Linked DNA regions of Desulfovibrio desulfuricans. The protein of the gene in region 2 interacts with the protein of the main gene of each other region in a pairwise test. Links are inferred from orthologs where the notes say so. Each region holds a gene or a part of one and is shown on either strand. Other genes may lie near its edges. The genes, in order: hybD and ileS.

Region 1 (7,759 bases), on a different replicon or contig from region 2:
GTGGATTTGACTGTGGGCGTAGCGCCGGGCTTGAAGGTCAGCGATGGGCACCGCTTCGCGCATGAGGCTGAGGAAGCCGTTGCAGGCGTTCTGCCCGGTGCGGACGTGACCGTGCACGTTGAACCCCGCAAATCGTGCCGCATTGATGAAAACAACCCCTTTGCCCTGGTGCAGGTTGCCGCATCTGAGCATGGCCTTGCGGTTCATGACGTGCATATCTTGAGCGCTGACAGCACCTGCCATATTGAGCTGCACGTTGAGCTGCCGGGACAGATGCCCTTTGACCGGGCGTACGCGCGGGTCAAGGCTTTTGAGGACACGCTGCGGGAGGCCTTGCCGGGTGTTGAAATTGTCAGCCACATGGAACCCAAGGCCCCAAGCGCTGCGCTGGAGCCGGGCGCTTCGGTTTCTGTGCCTTTTTCAGAGATGGCCTGGCGTGAAATCAAGGCCGCGGTGGAAAATGAGCCTCTGGCGGCCATGCCGCACAAGTTTTCTACCTATGTGCTGCCGGAGCAGGGGGTCTGCATTTCATTCCACTGTAATGTGAGTGTGGGGCTGTCTGTGGAAGAGGCGCACAACGTCTGCACGCGCCTTGAAAAGCGCATTCGTGCCGCTGTGCCTCAACTGGGGCGTCTGAGCATCCACATGGAACCGGCGGTTGTGTCAAATACCCCAGCGGCATAACAGCCTTAGCGTACTTGGCGGCATGCGGATTTAAAACTCGCTGCGCACAGTCCGTTTGAGTGCAGCTGGGTCCGGTATTAGCCCTGATTACGGCGCTGTTGTGATCAGCGCCGTAATCCTTTTGCTTTTGGGGAGATTCCGCTCTGTACGCGGGCTTTGAAAAAAGCGGAGCCGACAGATATTCCTGCTGTGACCAATTCTGGCTTTAAGCCTGCTCCTGCGGCTCCTGCTCAGGAGTAGTGCCGCTCTGTGACTCAGCTTCCGCGTCAGCGGCATTGAGCGTGTCGGGAGTAACGCGCTGGGGAACCGCTGTTTCAACGAGCGCGCGCCAGAGGTTATCAATGCCGTAACGGTTGCTGGAAGACGTGACGATGGGGCGGGTGCCGAGCAGCTCCTGCCATTCATTCTGGCGGTTAGCGCGCTCACGCTGGCTGCACTTGTCTGCCTTGGTCAGCACGGGCACAATATTCAGGCCGTTGGTACGGGCAAAGGAAGCCAGATTTTTGTCGAGCTTCTGGGGTTCAAGGCGGCTGTCGAGCAGCAGGGCCAAGGCCTTGAGGCTTGCGCATTCCACAAGGTACCGTTCAAGCAGGCGCGCCCATTTTTCGCGTTCTGTATGGCTTGCGCGGGCATAGCCGTAGCCCGGCAGGTCAACGAGATAAAAGTCATGGGGTGTCACGCGGTAATAATTCACCGAGCGGGTTTTGCCGGGGGTGGAGCTGACTTTTGCCAGTTTTTTGCGGCCAGCCAGCGCGTTGATAAGCGACGATTTACCCACATTGGAGCGCCCCGCAAGGGCTATCTGCGCCTCGGGCAGTGATATGAGCTGCTCAAGAGTATAGGCTGTAGTTTCAAGAGTAAGAACGGGATTCATAGTAAACCTCATGTGATACTTTAACTTTGTGTCTTGACAAGCAAGCATCTTTCAGCAAATATTTTCAATTCAGGGCTGACATTTTCAGCCAACTTCCGTATTAAGGTAGCCGCTCTTGCCGCAGTTGGCAAATGATCGGCCTTACGCCCGTTTGCGCCATTTTGCGGCGACATGTTAGGAGGACAAATGTATTCTACCACAGACTTTCGCAAGGGTCTGAAGATCGAAGTCGAAGGCACCCCTTACGAAATCGTTGATTTTCAGCATTTCAAGCCCGGCAAGGGTGGCGCTATGGTTCGTACCAAGCTGCGCAACATCCTTACTGGCCGCATGCAGGATATAACCTTCCGCTCCGGCGAAAAGGTCAACAAGCCCGATCTGGAAACCCGCGACATGCAGTTTCTGTATCGTCAGGACGACGACCTTATCTTCATGGATATGACCACCTACGAACAGCTCCAGATGCACATCACCACCACTGATGGCAAGGAAGGCTTTCTCAAGGACGGTCAGGAATGCCGCGTGCTGCTGTACAAGGGCAGCCCCCTTGATATCGACATCCCGCTGAGCCTCGTGCTTGCGGTTGTTGAAACCGAGCCCGGCGCCAAGGGTGACACTGTCAGCAACGTCACCAAGGCTGCCAAGCTTGAAACCGGTATTTCGGTTCAGGTGCCCATTTTTGTCAACGAAGGCGATCGCATCAAGGTTGACACGCGCACCAAGGAATACCTGGGCCGGGAATGATGACCGGTTCGGGAGGGTAGCCCTACGGACGCCCATAAATTCAGCCGCGAGCTTCTTGGCCTTTTTCTTATCTTCTGGGCGCTGTTGCTTTTGCTCAGCCTGCTCAGTTTTGACGCCAACGATCCCAGCCTTAACCATGTGGTCAGCGGTGTTGTCAAGGTAAAGAACAAGGCTGGTCTTTTCGGCGCGTACACTGCGGGTTTTCTTAACGATGTGTTTGGCGTGGCCGCCTATCTCTGCCCACTGGTTTTCGGTGCGCTGGGGGCGGCCTACGTTTCTCCTTCGTACAGTCTGCACTGGTCGCGCTGGCTTGGCTTCTTTTTGCTCACCGTCTGCCTGCTTGTCATAGGCTCCGCCTCGGATATCACCCTTGGCGACATGTGGGGCGGCGGCATGGTGGGCAATGCCCTGCACCTCAATGCCAGCCGATATCTGAGCCCGGGCGGTTCTGCCCTGGTGTGGATATTTGTGGCGCTTGTGGGCATGCAGCTTGCGGGCAATATCTCATGGTTCAATGTGGCGGCGCGTGTGCTGCACTGGGCGCAGGCGCGGCTTGCCGCCCGTGCTGGCAACGCAACCGGGCCTGTTGTTGCAGAAAGCCAACCGGAAAGCGAAGACGGCAAGCGGCGTTGGTCGCTGCTTGATCTGCGCCTGCCGTCCATGGAATTCTGGAAGCGCTGGCGCGACCGCCTTGGCAATATTCAGCCCACGGCTGACTCGCTGCCAGATGTTTTTGAAGAACAAAAGACCAAAGCGGCCCGACCGCAGGCAAATGAGCCAGCGGCACCCCGCCCGGCAGCACAAGTGGATGCTGATGATCCCTTTGCCGTGGCGGTAGACATCAACGGCATGCCCATTTCTCCCGCTGTTTCTGCTGGCGCGGCCTATGCTGACGAGAGGGGGGGCACTGCCCCGGCCCATGATCCTGCGCATGATGCGGCCCATGATTTGGCTCAGGATGACACGGTGCATGCTGCTTCGCCTGCCGCTTCTGCCCCGAATGCTGGCGGCAAGGCTGCAAGTGCTGCCGCCACTGCTGCCGAAGCCCCCAAAAAGCAGGGCGGTCTGACCGGGCTGCTTTCTGGCATGACAGGCCGCAAGGCCGCTATTCCGCTGCCGGGGCTTGAACTGTTGGCCCCGCCTGTCAAAGTGCCGGGCAACAACAATAAGGAAGACCGCGAGGCACGTGGCAAGGCCCTTATTGCCTGCCTCAAGGATTTTGACATCCAGAGCGAGCTTGTGCATGTCACGCCTGGGCCTGTGGTCACCATGTATGAGGTGCGCCCGGCCCCCGGCATCCGTGTGAGCCGCATCGCCAACCTCAGCGATGACCTGGCGCTGGCCCTCAAGGCCGTTGCCGTGCGCATCCAGGCACCCATTCCCGGTACGGACACGGTGGGTATTGAAATACCCAACGACAACCGCGAAACCGTGAACTTCAGGGAACTTGCCGCTTCTGAGCCTTTCCGCAAGGGTTGTGGCCCTCTGACCATGATTCTTGGCAAGGACATTTCGGGCAAGCCCATCATGGCCGATCTCACGCGTATGCCGCATCTGCTTGTGGCTGGCGCTACGGGCGCGGGCAAGAGCGTCTGCCTTAACGGCATTCTTATCAGCCTGTTGTACCGCACCCAGCCCAAGGATATGCAGTTGCTGCTGGTTGACCCCAAGCGCATTGAAATGGCCGTGTATGCGGATGAACCGCATCTGGTGCATCCTGTGGTCACGGAAATGAATGAGGCCAAGAACGCCCTTGACTGGGCCGTGCACGAGATGGATCGCCGTTACGAAGCAATGGCGCGCCTTGGCGTGCGCAATGTGGCCGGATTCAATCAGAAGCTGGCCGCCTGCAAGAATGATCTGCCCCCGGATTTTGCCGACCTTGAACCTCTGCCTTATCTTGTCATTGTTATTGACGAACTGGCAGACCTCATGATGACCGCTGCCCGCGAGGTGGAAACCAGCATTGTGCGCCTTGCGCAGCTGGCCCGCGCCGCCGGTATTCACATGATCCTTGCCACCCAGCGCCCCAGTGTGGACGTGGTGACAGGGCTTATCAAGGCGAACTTTCCGTGCCGCATATCCTTTCAGGTTACGTCCAAGCACGATTCGCGCACCATCCTTGACCAGGTGGGTGCGGAGCATCTGCTTGGTCGTGGCGACATGCTCTTCAAGCCCAGCGGGGGGCGCTTGCAGCGTCTGCACGGCCCCTTCCTCAGCGATGAAGAAGTGCAGGGCGTAGTGGCCTACTGGAAGCGGCAGCTCAGCCCCTCCTACAAGGTGGACTTTGCCCAGTGGGGGCTGGACTCTGTGAGCGGCGGCGGTAGCGGCGGTGGCGGCGATGCCGCGCAGGATCCCCTGTACGGCGAGGTGCAGGCCTTTGTGAGCGAGCAGGGGCGCGCATCCATATCGCTGGTGCAGCGCCGCTTCAAGATCGGTTTTAACCGCGCCGCGCGTCTGGTTGAACAGCTCGAGCACGACGGTATCATCGGCCCGGCAGACGGCAGCAAGCCGCGCGCTGTGGTCAAATAAATCAAACAGCACAACTGGCGGCTTTAGCCGTGGAGGTGTTATGCGCATAAATGGCATGCTGGCCCTGGCAGCCGGGCTTGTTCTTCTTGTGGCTTCTGCCGCGCAGGCTGCGGATATAGCGGCGACCATCCAGGCGCGGTATGAAAAGCTGCGCACGTTTTCCGCCACGTTTGAGCAAACGCTGACCCACAAGGAAAGCGGCTCGGTGGAGAAACGGCAGGGCAACCTGCTGTTCCAGAAGCCCCTGCTCATCCGCTGGCAGACAGATAAACCCCATGAAGAAACCCTTGTGGTCACGCATAAGGAAATTTGGGATTATCTTGCGGATGAAGAAATTGCCTACCGCTACCCTCTGGAACTTGTGCGCGATTCGCGCACCATCATTCAGGTCATCACCGGGCAAGCCGCGCTGACCAAGGATTTTGACGTCAAGGAAGCCGGGCAGGAAAACGGCCTCGCCAAGCTGCACCTTTACCCCAAGGAACCAGCCCCGCAGATGGTTGAGGCGCTTCTGTGGGTCGAGCCTTCCACCGGCTATATCCGCAGGGCCAGCATCATTGACTTTTACGGCAATTCCAACGACGTGCACTTTACGCAGTTCAAGCCCGACACCTCGTTGAAGGAATCTGACTTCACCTTTACCGCGCCCAAGGGCGTTGAGGTTGAAGACCGCATTGACCGCAAGGTGCAGGAAAAGGAACTCTTTAAATAAGCTGATTACGACTCAACAAAAAGGCCGTGGAGTTCGAAACTCCACGGCCTTTTGCTGTATTTATGGGAAGGCTACACGCACAAGCGCCGGAAAACGCCCGGCGCGTCTTCGTCTACTATGGGAAAAGAATCCTGCAGCTCGTCCGGCACACTGACAGGTTTGCCGCTGGTCATATCAATGAAGACCCACTGGGTTTCCGCCTCGGCAAGGAGGGCTTTTTCCTTTGCATTCCAGAAGGCATAGCGGCGCAGGCTGCGGCGCGAAGCGTAGGATGCAATCCATGTGGCGGCTGTAATCACATCACCCAGAAAGGCCGGGCGCTTGTAAGTGATGGTGTGCTGGCGCACCACCCAGCCCTGGCCAATGCTGTCGTACCTCTCCATAGGCCAGCCGCAAACGGCGGAATGCGCAACAGCCACATCCTGCATCCAGGCCACATAGCGCAGGTTGCTGACGCGGTGCTGCATGTCGATATCATCCTGCCCAACCGTGATCTGCTGCGTATATATGTTGATCCGGGCCATATGTCCTCCGCATTTGTGATGGCGCAGACCATACCCCTTGCAGGTAAAAAATAAAAGACACGCGGGCTTGCGTTAATTTTGCCCGCGTGTCTTCTGGTTGATAAGAACAGGTTGCTACAGATTTGTCAGGGCACGTTTTGCCTTGCAGTCAGGCAAGCCTTTTGTTGCATGCTCGCTGCCCCTCGACCTGCTGTTTTTTGGGTGCCCTACACGCAACCCTGAACAAGACTGTCGAGCACCGCTGCGGAAAGGTGGCGCGGCTGCGCCCGCAACTGAGGGTCAATGCCCCATTGCCGCAGTACATCCAGCGCCATGCTTTGGGCTGCTTCAAAACTTTCGCTGACCGGAGTGGACAGAGGAGCTGCCAGCGTCATGGCCGCCGGTTGCACGCCAATGAGGGCGCAGTGCTCCGGGGCTGTGCCGCGCAGGGCGGCAAGGCCCATCACTTCCGAAAAGCTGTTCTGGTGCGGGCCGATCTTTTGCGCTGTCAGGTATGCCGGCACGTTGTCGCGCAGCACCAGCTCGCCCGGTTCCAGCCCAAAATCAACCGCATCCAGCACCAGCAGTTTGTCGGCCCGTTCCACAAAGGTCAGCAAGGTCTGCCCCTGGGTGCCGCCGTCCACAACTTCCACGTTTTCAGGAAAATCCCAATGGGCGTAAAGCCGTTGCGCCAAAAGTACGCCAACGCCTTCATCGCCGTACAGAATATTGCCAAGACCAAGAATGACGATCTGTTCCATGAGATTTCCGTGCACCTTTGCGGCAGTAGTGCCGCCTTTGGCGGCGCAACCACGCTGGCGTGTTTTGTTATATCTGTTTGGCGGCCCGGATGGGCCGCCTCACGCTACTCTCAGGCTACCTCAGGTTATGGCTTGCGGCGTTCGCGGAATCCGCTAAACATGGATGAAACCAGGGTGGTCTTGCCCATGATTTCTTCGCGTATGACCATGTACAGGTGCACGGTCACAAAGGTAATGAGCAGCAGCATGCCCAATCGGTGCAAGCTGCGGGTCATTTGCCCGTTGCCGCCAAACCAGTTGTTTATCCAGTCCTGCACAAAGGTGAAGAAGTGGATAAACGGCACGTGGCTGTCCTGCGCGTACATGCCAAGGCCCGTAAGCATGATGACAAGCATGAAGATCATGCCCGTGCCCATGCCCAGCTGCGCCAGCGGATTATGCCCCACATGCGCGGCGCATTCCTTGTTCAGGAACAGGTACCAGCGCACGTCCTGCCACAGGTCGTTCCACCAGTCCTTGCTCCACACCGGCACTATGATAAGCTCGCGCGAATAGCGGTTGCCCCACACAAGGCCGTATATGTAACGCAGCACTGTTGAAATGATCAGCACAAAGCCCGCAATAAAGTGGGCCATACGGGTGTAGCCCATGTAAAAGGTTTCGTACGGCTCACCAGTGACGGAAAGCCAGGGTTTGCCGATAATGTAGCCAGTGACAATAAGCACAATGACACAGGCAACCATAACCCAATGCCAGATGCGAATGGGCAGTTGATAAACGTATATGCTCTTGCCCATAGGCAGTTGCGGCAGCAGATGTTGTTCGCTCATGACGTTCTCCCGGCGGAAGGCTTGTATTCCGCGTCTCGGATTGCCCGAACGCTAGAAGCAGTTGTCTGTCCGCACCGATATGAGCTCTGATCCGTCCGGCCCGATGATGTGCGTGGAGC
Region 2 (7,675 bases):
AAGCAGCCGGGGGTACCCCCGGCATACGGAGTATCAATGGCTGATAAAAGGCAAACCGTTGCCCAAACCCTTGAAGAAGTTATCACCTGGCGTCCGGTGCTGGCCCCTGTGCTTCGGTCGTTTGAACCGCTGCTCACCGCCCAGGAAGAGCTTGGCGGTGCTGTGGCCGAAAGTCTGAAAAAAGAGGGCGTGTCACTGCCGCAGGCCCAGCCGCAGCGGATGGAGCAGGGTGTTTCGATGCTTGCCGGGGCTTCCTTTTCAGGCGTGGCCCCAGCAGTGCGCATTAGCGCAGAAAAGCTGCTGCCCATGTTGTGCCGCATGGACGCTGTGGTTCCCCACAAGGCCAGGCTTACGGATTTTTTTCTGAAATCTGACGGAGCTGAAGACCAGCGAGCGGAAGAGCTGGTTTGCGCTGCTGCCTCAGGCGACAGGGATGCCCTGGCGGCTCTGGCAGAAAAAATTGGCCTTGACCCTCTGGTGCTGGACTTTGTGACGGGGTTCATCGTTGCGCCGATCTTGCGTGGCATGACCGCACAGGCCGTGGCCGCTGAAGGCGACACCCCCTGGGAAGCCGGCGATGTATGGCGACAGGGATATTGCCCTGTGTGCGGCGCGCTGCCCACCATTGGCTGGATGGATAAACCCAGCATTGATGAAAAAAACGCTTTTCTTGCGGGCGGCGGCGGTAAAAAACATCTGCACTGCGGCGTGTGCGGAGCGGACTGGAAATTCCGGCGTGGCGCATGCCCTGCATGCGGCGAGGAAGGCAGCGGGGTTATGGAACTGCTGCGCGAAAGCGGCACTGCTCACGGTGAGCGGCTGGATTGGTGCACCAAGTGCAAATCTTACTGCCCGGCGGTGGATCTGCGCGAACGCGAGTTTGTTCCCAATCTGGATGCGCTGGCGCTTGGCATGATGCACCTGGATATGGTGGCCGCACGTAAAAAGCTGAAACCAGTCAGGCCGTCATTCTGGAACATGTTTTAGCGGCAGCTTGCGGCAAGCGCCAAAGGCGTTTTTTGCAACTGCCTTTACTGCAAAATTTATTGCTGGCAGTCTGTCTGTCAGCGGATTGCTGAGTCGGTTTGTTGAACCGTTTAAATGCTCCTGATGTAGCAGTCTTTAATTATTGCACAAGCAGGCATTATTAGGGTAGAACAACCGCTGCGGAGAGTGGTGTTGATGGCGGTTTTCAGCCGCCTGTGGTGCGCCGGGGCCTGCTCCTGCGCTTTACGAACCCAGTAGGAGGAATAGCTGATGAAATATGTGACCTTGTTGCTGCTTGCGTTAAGCCTCGTGTGGGTTGGCGAAGCGCAGGCGCGTGATATCAAGGAAATGTCGCAGGTCATTAAAAAGCCCATTGAAATTCCTGGTGGAACATCCCCGCGTATGAGCGTCATGTTCCCCCATACGGCGCACAAAGGCATCAACTGCATGCACTGCCACCACGAAGTGGGGAGCGACAGCCGTTACGTAGCCTGTACCGAATGCCACGCCACCCCTGGTGCGCGCGAACGTGACCCCATGAGCATGTTCATGGCCTTCCACTCCAAGAATGGCGACCGCTCCTGCTACGGCTGCCACTCGCAGAAGGCTCAGGAAAATCCCGCCAAGTACGGCGCCAAGTTCAAGGGCTGCCGTCCCTGCCATATGGCCGCCAGCGCCCGCGAAGCCGCCAAGCAGAAGTAAGCTCACTCCCGCCACGGTATTTCTGTACTGCATAAAGGCCCCGCAAGGGGCCTTTATGCGTTGCAAAACAAACCCATTCAGGGTGTGGCTGAGCAGTCGCAGCCCAGCCAGGCAAGCCTTCTCTCCCAGATGAACCTTCGTCAGCGATGCTATGCGTTAAGTGTGTTCACTTACGGCTGAACCCTAAGCGCCTGAAGAAACAGCAAAAGGCTGCAACGCGGCGTTGGACGCAAAAAAGGGCGTTTTGCAACGCCCTCATTCAGTAGCTGAAAAGACTTTAGCAAGGTATCCGTCTAGAGGCCCAACTGGGAAAGCATGTCGTCAATGGCGCCCTGAGAAGCTGCGGTTTTGTCCGGCCCTTTGAGTTCGCTACGGCCCTGATTGAATTCCTTGACCGCCTGACGTGCCTCGTTCTGCAATTCCTGAACGTTCTTGGTGGGGTCTTTTTCCGCCCCGTCCAGAATAAGGCCCGAGGAAACATAGAGTTCCACCACCATTGCCTCAATCTGGTTCAGGGCAGACACGACCTTTTTGATGCGCTGACCTGTAATGTCCTGAAAGCTCAGGGCGGTCAGCACGGAAGTGAGGTCATCGCCAAGGCGTTGGTTGTTTGCTTCCAGCTCGGTAATGGGGGCCGCATCCGCACCGCCGTTACGTAGCCCTGCCAGATGCGCCGCGTTCTGTTCCTGAAGATCCAGATGCCGCTCCACGATTTCCATGATGGTCATGGTGGCGCTTTCCGTATCTTTCAGCACTTCGTCCAGTTGGCTTGATGCTTCCAGAAATAGCGCATCCGGATTTGGGGGGGGCAGGGGCTGGCCTTTGGAGGCAGTGGATATGCGCTCAAAAATGTCTCTCAGACCCTGGCGCATTTCCGTGCTGATCTGCTTGTAAACTGCGGCTTCGGGCTTTTCGTCGCTCATGCCCGTCCCCTTTGCGCGCGGCGCGGTTTAATTTGTGCGTTTTGAACCTTTGAGGGTGTATGGTCAAAGGTAAAATGCAGTAAAAAACTCCGCCGCGCGAGGGCGCGGCGGAGCCTGGGTACTTACTTGTTGGTCTTCAGAAACGTCTTGGCCCGCGCAGCTTCTGGCGAGTTGGGATATTTCTTGATCAGCTCTTCCAGGCGGGCCTTGGCTGCCGCAGACTGATTGAGCTTGCTGAAGCTGATGCCCTGCTTGAGGTACGCGCCGGGCGCGCTGGAAGAAGAAGGATACTTTTTGATGACAGCATCGTATGCAAGGGCTGCATCGGCAAACTGGTTGCGCTGGAAGTAGCACTCGGCCAGATAATACTGGGCCTCAGGCGCCTGGCTATGGTCTTTGTAATTTTTCAGAAAGTCATTGAAAGAACGCTGCGCCTCATCGTACTTGCGGGAATTGTAGGCGTTAACGCCAGCGTCAAAAAGCGCCAGCGAAATATCCTTTTTGGGAGCCTGAACCTGCGGTTCTGGCTGGGGGCTGGGCTGGCCCCATGTGCTGGAGCTGGGGTTGATGACGGGCTGGGGCTGTGCTGCTGCTGCGCCCTGATCGCCAGCGGCGGAAGCCGCGGCGTAGCCTACGGAACCAGCCGCCATGCCGCCTGCCGCTGCCTGCCCGTAGGAAGGCTGGCCATAGCCGGGCTGACTGAAAGCAGGAGCAGCCTGGGGTGCCGCTTGAGGAGCAGCCTGAGGAGCCGCCTGGGCAAAGGGGGCAGAACCGCCGCCGCTGGTCATGGGATCGCCAAGGTTCAGGTTCAGCGCCATGCTGCGCTCCACCTGACGCAAAGCTTCATCGTGCGCTCTTACACGGCCCACCAGGGCTTTGGCGCCGCCAGCATTTTGCAGATCGTCAATCTGGCCCTTCAGGGCGTTGACTTCCTGCCGCAGGGTTTGAATCTGGTTCCAGGCGTCAGCCTGAGCAGGCTGCAACTGGCGCAACTGCACGTCTTGCTGCTGCACCTGCTGTTCCAGTGAAATGCTGCCGCTGCCGCTGCTGGTGCTGCCGCCCATGCAGCCGCTCAAAGGCAGCGCCGCGCAAGCCAGAGTCAGGATGTACATAGTACGGAGTGTGCGCATAGTACCCTCTTTCAATTTTGCACTTTTCCCAGAACTTTTTTTCGTCCGGTGAAAATATAGATGATTCCCCCCACACATGGCAGAAAAACTACCAGCACAAGCCACAGGGCGCGCTGTTGCGGGGTTTCAAACTCGTGTCCCCATATGTGCAGAATGCTCCACAGTGTCGGGATCATGGGGAACATTACCACAAGCACATGCCACCAATGAAAAATCATGCGGTTCCTCCCTTGCCGGGGGTTGGTTTGCCGCCTTTGTCGCTGGCGGCCGCCTGGGGCTTGCGCCAGAGAATCAGGCAGGCCAGCACCGCACCAACAAATATGGCCGAATCAGCCACGTTAAAGGCAGGCCAGTGCCAGTCGCCCCAATAGACATCCAGAAAGTCCACCACGGCGCGAAAGCGCACGCGGTCAACCAGATTGCCAAGCGCGCCGCCCATCACAAGCCCAAGAGCCGTGAACAGCCAGGGGTCTTCATCCGAACTGCGCACCAGCATGACAATGGCCCACACAGCCACAACCGTGGCAGCGAGAAAAAGCCAGAACTGCCACTCAATGTCTGACCGGTTTAAAAAGCCAAAGGCCGCGCCGCGATTGCGGATGTTGACCAGATCAAACAGCCCGGCAATGACCGTGATGGGCCTGTGCTCGGGTATGAACTGCATGACAGCCCACTTGCTCACCTGATCGAGAACAAGGGCTACAATGGCCGCTATGCCGAGTATGCGATAACGCCTTGGCATTCCTGTTACGCTTCCATGGCCTTGATAACGGCGGTGCAGCGGGGGCAGAGCGTGGGATGGTCTGCGTCGGTGCCAAGTTCCGTGCTGTAAATCCAGCAGCGTTCGCATTTTTCGCCGTGAGCTTTTTCCACGCCGATGGCAAGCCCGGCGATTTCTTCATCGCAGTACGCGCCTTGTGGTGCGCTTTCAAGGGGCTGCATGGCTATTTGCGAAACAATGCAGAAGGCGCGCAGGTCAGTGTTCAGGCCTTCAAGGCGCTGGCGCAGTTCGTCTGCCACAAAGAGGGTCACGCGGGTGTCGAGCGAATGGCCGATAACGCCATCGCGCCGCATGGGTTCAATGGCCTTGGTCACGGCCCCGCGCACGGCGGCGAGCATGTTCCAGTCGTCGCGCGTGCCTTCGTCAAGCAGAAGGGGGGCAGAATCAATGGGCTGCAGGGCAAATACCGTGGGTTCCGCGCCGCGCAGGCCTTCGGGCAGATGCGCAAAGATTTCTTCTGCGGTGAAGGAGAGCACCGGGGCCATGTCGCGCAGCAACAGGCCAAGGATATGCCACAGGGCGGTCTGTGCCGAGCGGCGTTCCGCGCTGGCGGGGCCGGAGGCGTAGAGGCGGTCTTTCAGCACGTCCAGATACATGGATGAAAGGTCGGTCACGCAGTAGTTGTGCAGGGTGTGATAGACCTTGTGGAAGTCAAAATCCATGTAGGCCTGCTGCACACGGTCGTGCACCCGGGCCGCGGCGTCAATGGCAAAACGGTCAAGCGGCATCAACTCGTTCAGGGGCAGCAGATCATCCTTGCCGAGGCCTTCAAGGTTGCCAAGGATGAAGCGGCAGGTGTTGCGAATGCGGCGGTAGGCATCCACAAGGCGGCCAAGAATTTCGTCGGAAATGCGGATGTCCTCGCGGTATTCCACGGAAGAAACCCACAGGCGCACGATTTCAGCGCCGAATTTTTCAATGAGTTCTTGCGGCGCGATGACGTTGCCGATGGACTTGGACATCTTGCGGCCTTCGCCGTCCACCACATAGCCGTGCGTGAGCACAGCCTTGTAGGGCGCGCGCTGGCGCGTGCCTTCGCTGACCAGCAGTGAGCTGTGGAACCAGCCGCGGTGCTGATCCGAACCTTCAAGGTACAGATCGGCGGGGTAGGCAAGCTCGGGGCGCTGCTCGAGCACGGCGGCAAAGCTGGTGCCGGAGTCGAACCACACGTCAAGGATGTCGGTTTCGCGTTTCCAGTGGTTGCCGCCGCAGTGCGGGCAGGCAAGGCCTTCCGGCACGATTTCCGAAAGTTCGGCCTCGTACCAGTAGTCGCAGCCGGTGGGGTGTTTGGCAAAGCGGTCGCAGATGTCGCGCATCCAGTTGGGGTCGTTCCAGGCTTCGCCGCAGTCTTCGCAGAGCAGGGCCATGATGGGCACGCCCCACTGGCGCTGACGCGAGATGCACCAGTCAGGCCGGAATTCAATCATGTTGTGGATGCGTTCGCGGCCCCAGGCGGGGATCCAGCGCACCTGCTCGTCAATGGCCTTGAGCGCGCGGCCGCGCAGGTCGTTCTTTTCCATGCTGATGAACCACTGGGTGGTAGCGCGGAAAATAACCGGCTGCTTGCAGCGCCAGCAGTGCGGATAGGAGTGCTTGATCTTGGCCTGACGCAGTAATGCGCCGACTTCTTCAAGCTTTTCAATGACCTTGGGGTTGGCTTCAAAAACATTCAACCCGGCAAAAAATTGCACCGTGGGCAAAAAGCGCCCGGCATCATCCATGGGTGAATAGATTTCGAGGCCATATTTGAGGCCAACTTCGTAGTCTTCGCGGCCATGACCGGGGGCGGTGTGTACGCAGCCCGTGCCAGCTTCAAGGGTGACGTGCTGGCCCAGGATGATGGGCGACACGCGGTCGTAAAAGGGGTGGCGGGCCTTGAGGCCTTCAAGCTGTTCGCCGGTGGCGCGGCCAAGAATTTTGGGTTCGCTCCAGCCGAACTGCTCCGCGCAGGAGGTGAGCAGTTCCTCGGCCAGCACGTACTGCGCTCCGTCCACTTCCACCAGCACATAGGTGAATTCGGGGTGCAGGCACACGGCCATGTTGTCCGGCAGCGTCCAGGGGGTGGTGGTCCAGATGACCACAAAGGCATGGGCGGGATCCGCAGCGGAGAAAACCTTTTTCAGGCCATCGTCCTGCAAGGGAAAGCGCACAAAGATGGAAGGGGACGTGTGGTCGTAGTACTCCACCTCTGCCTCTGCAAGGGCCGTGTGGCAGGAGCAGCACCAATAGATGGGCTTTTTGGAGCGCATGACTCCGCCCGTTTCCACAAAGTTGGCAAGCTCGCGAGCGGTGGCGGCCTCATAGGTGGGGCGCATGCTCATGTAGGGATCTTCCCAGTTGCCGAGCACGCCGAGACGACGAAATTCCTTGCGCTGCACGTCAATCCACTTGGAAGCATAGTCTCGGCAGAGCTTGCGCACCACATGGGCGGGCAGGGTCTTTTTCTTTTCTTTCAGCTCCTGCTCAACCTTGTGTTCAATGGGCAGACCGTGACAGTCCCAACCCGGCACATAGCGCGAGGCAAAACCAGCCATGTTGCGCGATTTAACAATAATGTCCTTGAGAATCTTGTTCAGGGCCGTACCCATGTGAATGTGGCCATTGGCATAGGGAGGGCCATCGTGCAGCACGTAGGTTCCCTTGCTGCCGGAAGCTTCAACCATTGCTTCGTAGCTGTTAATGGCATCCCATTTTTTCAGGGTTTCCGGCTCACGCTGGGCCAGGTTGGCTTTCATGGGAAAGGCGGTCTGAGGCAGGTTCAATGTTTTCTTATAATCGCTCATGCTGGCTCCCGGCACAGTTCAACTCAAGGACTTGGCAATATGGTACTGTGAAAAAATCGCTCTACTGTGGGCAAAGAGCGGGGCAAAGTCAAGAAGAGCAGGACACTGCGTGCCTGCTGGCGTGCCTGCATGTACGCAGGCTGAGCATGAAAATGTTTGGCAGACCGCACCTGATGGTGTGCATCTGCATGGCAACCCGCCTCACATAAAGCGCCTTTTCATGGACAAAAAGGCTGGCCCTTAATCTTGGAGCACCAACAAAAAGGGCGTTTCAGACGCGTTGCGCGCAGGAGTGAAACGCCCGGGATTTTCAACGTGTTCCGCCGCAATTACCGCACAATCATGCGGAACGGGCGTCAGAAGTTTGCC

Evidence for each region.
Region 1: the proteins of ileS (region 2) and hybD interact in binary tests that used the Escherichia coli proteins (3 or more experiments, as listed by UniProt). The link is inferred for Desulfovibrio desulfuricans from one-to-one orthologs.

The regions. Positions count from the first base shown.
Region 1 is NZ_JANFYZ010000001.1:374,731-382,489, reverse strand. What follows is about bases 5,044-7,759. They hold hybD (HyaD/HybD family hydrogenase maturation endopeptidase), read right to left. Parts: upstream 6,811-7,759; coding sequence 6,277-6,810; downstream 5,044-6,276. Other genes in these bases: NE637_RS01530 (nickel-dependent hydrogenase large subunit), read right to left, coding at 7,692-7,759; cybH (Ni/Fe-hydrogenase, b-type cytochrome subunit), read right to left, coding at 6,936-7,640; NE637_RS01545 (acyl-CoA thioesterase), read right to left, coding at 5,618-6,070; lolA (outer membrane lipoprotein periplasmic chaperone LolA), read left to right, coding at 5,044-5,546. In the rest of the region: NE637_RS01570 (cation diffusion facilitator family transporter), read left to right, coding at 1-684; yihA (ribosome biogenesis GTP-binding protein YihA/YsxC), read right to left, coding at 890-1,558; efp (elongation factor P), read left to right, coding at 1,745-2,302; more of lolA, read left to right, coding at 4,875-5,043.
Region 2 is NZ_JANFYZ010000011.1:74,813-82,487, reverse strand. The notes cover bases 4,290-7,675. They hold ileS (isoleucine--tRNA ligase), read right to left. Parts: upstream 7,307-7,675; coding sequence 4,490-7,306; downstream 4,290-4,489. Other genes in these bases: NE637_RS12320 (HypC/HybG/HupF family hydrogenase formation chaperone), read right to left, coding at 7,663-7,675; lspA (signal peptidase II), read right to left, coding at 4,290-4,484. Outside these bases: NE637_RS12355 (formate dehydrogenase accessory protein FdhE), read left to right, coding at 37-987; NE637_RS12350 (cytochrome c3 family protein), read left to right, coding at 1,258-1,689; NE637_RS12345 (protein phosphatase CheZ), read right to left, coding at 1,983-2,612; tol-pal system protein YbgF, read right to left, coding at 2,735-3,742; NE637_RS12335 (PLDc N-terminal domain-containing protein), read right to left, coding at 3,754-3,960; more of lspA, read right to left, coding at 3,957-4,289. UniProt on the Escherichia coli protein: Catalyzes the attachment of isoleucine to tRNA(Ile). As IleRS can inadvertently accommodate and process structurally similar amino acids such as valine, to avoid such errors it has two additional distinct tRNA(Ile)-dependent editing activities.